Regions from separate parts of the Vibrio sp. R11-SG3-ISO3-SZ genome, predicted to be linked through region 2. Evidence: riboswitches for the same ligand, from Rfam matches in the RefSeq annotation. Region 2 holds a riboswitch; the other holds the start of a gene.

Region 1 (3,158 bases), on a different contig from region 2:
ACTGGAGAAGGTCACAGGAGAGAGGCCCGGCGTACAAGAGAGGCACTTTTGACTGCCCGAGTAGACCGCATCAAGTTGCCACTCATCGACTTTGAGTGGCACGCCACCCAATGACGTCACCGCATCGACGATCGACAACACATTGAACTCTTTAGCAAGCGCGCCCAGCGTCTTCGCATCACTGCATGCCCCTGTCGACGTTTCTGCATGGACAAACGCGAGGAGCTTGGTATCAGGATGCGCCTGCAACGCATCACGAACTTTCTCTACCGAGACCGGCGTTCCCCAGTCATCATCGACCAGCACCGCTTCACCGCCGCAGCGCACCACGTTTTCTCGCATGCGCTCGCCAAACACGCCATTGCGGCAGACGATGACTTTGTCCCCCGGCTCAATCAAGTTAACAAAGCAGGTCTCCATACCTGCACTGCCTGGTGCCGAGACAGCAATCGTAAACTCATTGTTGGTCTGAAAGGCGTATTTAAGCAGCTGCTTGAGTTCGTCCATCATCTGGATAAAAAGCGGGTCAAGGTGGCCCACCGTCGGGCGGCTCAAAGCTTGCAGTACCTGTGGGGAAATATCGGATGGACCAGGGCCCATCAAAATACGGCGAGGGGGGATAAAACTTTGGTAAGTCATTGGCAACTCCTTTTGAATCATGAGGGTGTTCTTGTTGTTATCTCTTCACCATAATCGAATTCATCCAGCGCAGCAATGCGCAAAAAGTCGACAGGTCATACCAGTCTCACAAACCGAACCTATCGTCTTTAACCCGTAAATTTCGCATTGACATTAAGAGGATAAACACGTTCAATGCGAAAGCGGTGGCAAGACAATTCGTCACCCTGTTGTACAAACAATTATGCTTTTTGCAGAAGAGGAGCACTACCCAGGTAGGCATGTTGTGGAGCCACAATTCCAAAACAACATTCTGAGGGGGAGTAGTGCCGAGGTAGGCTTATATTGTGGTTTAAGTCTGTCGGTTGACTTGGGTTGAGTCCCATCAACTGTCATCAGCGCTGTCTGGTGATGAGCTTCTGAGGTCGTACTCCATACCTACCTCTACTCTCGCTCATCCTCACCTCACGCAAAGGAAAGACTCAATATTCAGGAAGTTGTGGGAGAAATGCCGTGAGCAATTTTAACGTTGCTAAATTTGGTGGGACAAGTGTTGCAAACTTTGAAGCGATGAGCCGTTGTGCGGCGGTCGTTGAGAACAATCCAGAGACAAAACTGGTGGTCAGCAGTGCCTGTTCAGGGGTAACAAATCTATTGGTCGCGCTGGCGAACGGCGTACAAGATCAGCAGCAACGCAGCGATATTCTGACTCAGCTCGCTGAGATTCATGATGCGATTCTTAATCAACTCAATGATCCAACCCATGCGGCGAGTGAAGTGTACAGTCTGCTTGATACGGTCACCAGTCTTGCGGAAGCGGCCTCGATTCAAGCCAGCAATAAGTTGACTGATCACCTTGTTGCGTGTGGTGAACTGATGTCGACCCACATTTTAACCCAACTAATGATTGAGCGCGGCATCAACGCGGTACGCTTTGATATTCGTGATGTACTGCGCACTGACAGCCACTTTGGCCGCGCAGAACCGGATCTTGCCGCCATTCGAGAGCTTGCCAGTGACACCTTGCTGCCACTGTGCCGCGAGCACGTTGTGGTGACACAGGGCTTTATTGGTTCCGATGAAGAAGGCAACACCACTACCCTTGGCCGTGGTGGCAGTGATTACAGTGCGGCTTTGATTGCCGAGGCAGTGCAAGCCTCTGGCTTAGAAATTTGGACTGATGTACCGGGAATCTACACCACAGACCCGCGTATTGCCCCGAATGCGGCACCGATTGCAGAAATTAGCTTCAGCGAAGCGTCAGAGATGGCGAATTTTGGCGCCAAGATCCTGCACCCTTCGACCCTAGTCCCTGCTCTGCGCCATGATATTCCGGTGTTTGTCGGTTCCTCTAAAGCGCCAGAGCAAGGCGGTACTTGGATTCGTCATCAAGTGGAAAGCTCACCGCTGTTTCGCGCCCTAGCCCTACGTAACAACCAAACCATGGTGACGCTGCGCAGCGCGAAAATGTTCCATGCTTACGGCTTTCTAGCCAAAGTGTTTGAGATCTTGGCCAAGCATAAGGTCTCGGTCGATTTGATCACCACCTCTGAAATCAGTGTCTCATTAACGCTTGATCAAACAGGTACCTCTGGCGGTGCGCCATCGTTACCTCAAGCTGCGCGTGAAGAGCTTGAAGAGCTGTGCAGCGTGAAAGTGGAACACAACCTCTCCGTCGTCGCCTTGATTGGTAACAACATGAGCGAGAGCAAAGGCTATGCAAAACAAGTATTTGGTACACTTGAAGACTTTAACTTACGAATGATTTGTTACGGAGCTAGCCAGCACAACCTCTGTTTCTTACTGCGTGAATCAGAAGCCAAACAAGCGATTCAGAAGTTGCATGTCGAGCTGTTTGAGCGCTAACAGCACTATAAATACACATCAGCGACGAAGCACTCTCGTGTTTCGTCGCTGAAGCATTGCTACGTCAAATAGTGAGGCTTATTCGCCCGCCACTTTCATTGACTCAAGCAAGATAGAACCGGTTTGAATCTGCGAACGGGTTTCCACATCACTGCCGACAGCCACTATTTGGTTGAACATCTGCTTGAGATTACCTGCGATGGTCACCTCCGAGACGGGGAATTGGATTTGACCATTCTCAACCCAAAAACCGGCTGCGCCGCGCGAGTAATCGCCCGTCACGATATTCACGCCCTGCCCCATCACTTCTGTAACCAAAAAGCCGGTGCCCAGCGCCTTAAGCATTTGATCAAAATCTTGCCCTGTGGATTGCACGTACCAGTTGTGGATGCCACCCGCATGACCGGTTGGCATCATCGACATTTTACGCGCCGCATAGCTGGTCAATAGGTAAGTGGATAACACGCCGTCAGTGATTATTTGTCTATCTTGCGTAGCAACGCCTTCGCTATCAAACGGGCTTGACGCCAGACCACGCAACACATGGGGACGCTCGTCGACTTGGAACCAGCTGGGTAGAATTTGCTGACCAAGATGATCAAGAAGAAACGAGGATTTGCGGTACAAGTTGCCACCACTGATCGCCATCACAAGGTGACCGAGTAGACCCGTTG
Region 2 (3,158 bases):
ACACGCCCATGATGTTTGCATCATGACTTTCAGTGCTTAGCGTTGCGCCACCTTCAGTGAAGACTAAGCTCTCAATTAGGTTATTGTCACCCTTAATCAAGAACTGAGTTGAACCGTTAAAAATGGCAGTTCCAGGCTCTTGAGCGACAATCTTGACGTTGTCCGCTGATAACGTCACACGACCTAAATCGGCATAGCGACCTGGTTTGATGCTAATCACATCGCCATCTTGCGCGTTGTTGATGCTCTCGCGTAGCTCCAGTACCTCTTGTGCAGAAGCAACAGCAACACCTTGATCAACCATAACTGCTGTCGGTTGGGTAACTTGTTCTGTGCTTGCGTGGCTCGTTGTCGCGCTTGCGAATAGTAATGAACCTAAAATAAATGCAATTGGTGACTTTTTCATTAGTATCTCTTTCGTAGGGTATTTGAGTATGAGGCAAGGTTAGCAACACACAAGAGGGCGAGAAAACTGATTCGCCCTTGGAATGTGGTCTGAATCGCGTCGGCTTTGTTAAACTGTGGATAAGTTCAAATAATTTAATAATACAAATAGACCGTGCTATTTAATGGTTGTAAAGGGTCTTGGTTCAGGTCAATAGCTCTCTTAAATTTTATTTTAACTTATTGTTTTTTAAATTCTTTTATCTGAGATTACCTTAACTCTTAGTAGAATTTTCAAACTAGAGCATATGAGAGACCCTGCAAATTAAGGATAATTTGTAATATTAGTGCACTTACAATAACGAAATATTGATCGAGATTTTGGGAAAGATACAGAGCATGAATGAGTTGGTAATTCTTTCTGCTAGCTGGAACACTGCTAATTTAGGTTATTACGGATAACTTTTCGTACCCCAAAACGTCAAAGACCACCGTTGTCAGCGATGGTCTGTCTGCGCGGAATTGGACATAATCTTCCACCTGCGATCTACATTGTTAGATTCTCTATATGCAGAATTCGCCGCAAAGTATGCAGAATCTCGTTCGGCCCGAATTGATTTTCCCAGAGCTCCGTTGGGAGGTTTAAGCGACGCAAAAAATATTTGCAATCATTCTACCTTATAGTTTATCTTCATTTGCAAAGCTGTATTGGCGAAAATCAGTGCAGCAATGTAGAGGCGCATTACCTATCAGTAGCTCAGTTTAGGTTGACAACCATTGACCCTGAGTGAAAGGAGTCAATGCCGAAGTGCCACGGGCGTCACCCCGTAGTGCTGGGGTTGTATCGAATAGGTACAGCACTGCCATAGTAAACTCGTTAGGATGACAAAAACACGTTTTCTATGGAGCGCTACAGATGGATGGTGAGCCAGTTTATATGTGTCCCCCCAAAGCTTTGCATCCTGCATCGCTGTTCTAGTAGCCTCCATAATATATATTGAGGTAAGAATGTCTGATTTTAACTTTTGGTTATTGTTTCTAACCACCGCTTTTGCTCTAAATGTCGCTCCGGGGCCTGATCTGCTGTACATCCTGACGAAGACAATTAGCAATGGAAAAAAGGTAGGCTTAGCATCGGCTATTGGTGTATGTACCGGAGCGCTTTTCCATGTGTTTGCTGCTTCCATTGGCTTATCTGCTATTTTAGTCTCTTCTGCACTAGCATTTAGCATTGTTAAGTATGTTGGTGCGGCTTATCTGATATATCTTGCTTATCAGTCATTTAGATCATCTGGATTTGAGTTAAATGCCGATGGCTCAAATCAGAGCAAAGAAACAGCATTTGAAGCATTTAAGCAAGGGGTACTAATCGACATTCTAAACCCTAAAGTAGCTATTTTCTTTATGGCGTTTCTACCACAGTTTGTTCGTGAAGACGCAGGCTCTGTATCATTCCAGTTGTTCTATCTCGGGTTACTTGTTATTGCGGTTGCTATCGTTGTGGAAGCTGCATATGTTCTTGCGGCAGACAAGATTTCTGAACGAGTTAGAAGCAGTAAAAAACTCAGCATCTGGTTAGATCGTGCTGTCGGAACAATGTTTGCTAGTCTGGGTGTAAAGTTAGCAGTATCAACAAACTAAAAATATCTACTCAAGGAGAATGAGCGTGTACCGCAATAGTGAATTAGACATTTACATGATGCGCGTTTCCTTCTAGTTCAGAGCAAACAGGCCACCGCTACAAACGGTGGCCTTTTACGTTTTTGGGTACGAAGGAGTTCCTGAAAGCAACACTATGGGATGCTACTCCAATAAACTTCTGTCCGGTTGTGAATTTGCATAACAACTCAGGTGATATTTTCTGGGTAAGGGCATCGTTTTTGATTGGAAATGGGAGATTCCGTGCAGCGCTGTTCTGGTGTCTGCCATAACTTCACGTATCACAAACTCCGCAGCGTAACTCGTTGCTGAGTAATAGCAATAAGGCGGTTTGGGGCAGAAATGAGATAACGCGTGTTCAGCTAATTACGGCTTTAAACCCAAAAAGTAATCGCACGTTATTGTCATCTGACAGCAGCCGGATGGCGCAATAAAAAATGGTCATCCGTTGGATGACCATTAAATACGTTTACGTAGAGGGCGTGGAGGTTACGCACCTTCGTTATGCAACTCTAGGTTAGCAAGCTCTTGCTGAATCTCTCGTTGCGTTTTTGCATCATCGCTGCGCAAAGACTCAAGAAAGTCTAAGTACTGCTGATTGATGTCGCCGGTTACGTATTCACCGCTAAATACCGACGTTTCGAACTGAGAGATGTCTGTGTTGCCTAGGCCAACGGCGTCCGTAAGGTCTTCCAACGTCTGGAAAATGAGCTCATCGGCACCAATTTGCTTACAGATCGCTTCGTTGTCTCGGCCATGGGCGATAAGCTCATTGGCGCTTGGCATGTCAATGCCGTACACGTTCGGGAAGCGAATCTCTGGCGCAGCAGAGACCATGTACACTTTCTTCGCACCTGAATCGCGGGCCATTTCGATGATCTGCTCTGACGTAGTACCACGTACGATAGAATCATCAACCAACAAGACATTCTTGTCTTTAAACTCTGAACGAATCGCGTTGAGTTTACGACGTACTGACTTCTTACGCTGCTGCTGACCCGGCATGATGAACGTGCGGCCAACATAGCGGTTTTTCACAAAACCTTGGCGGTAAGGCTTTTCAATCGCTTGAGCGATTTGTAGAGCGATGTCACACGAGGTCTCTGGAATCGGGA

Evidence for each region. Region 2 has a riboswitch for lysine ahead of AC6R1O_RS02855 (LysE family translocator). Riboswitches for the same ligand answer to the same signal wherever they lie in the genome.
Region 1: another riboswitch for lysine. It lies ahead of lysC (lysine-sensitive aspartokinase 3); the one in region 2 lies ahead of AC6R1O_RS02855 (LysE family translocator).

What each region holds. Positions count from the first base shown of each region.
Region 1 is NZ_JCBDGX010000038.1:1,746-4,903, forward strand. It holds gene AC6R1O_RS05105 (pyridoxal-phosphate-dependent aminotransferase family protein) at 1-639, opposite strand, end outside; lysine riboswitch at 868-1,045, shown strand; gene lysC (lysine-sensitive aspartokinase 3) at 1,132-2,484, shown strand; gene pmbA (metalloprotease PmbA) at 2,563-3,158, opposite strand, start outside.
Region 2 is NZ_JCBDGX010000020.1:10,823-13,980, reverse strand. It holds gene AC6R1O_RS02860 (polysaccharide lyase 6 family protein) at 1-406, opposite strand, end outside; lysine riboswitch at 1,109-1,305, shown strand; gene AC6R1O_RS02855 (LysE family translocator) at 1,393-2,025, shown strand; gene purF (amidophosphoribosyltransferase) at 2,533-3,158, opposite strand, start outside.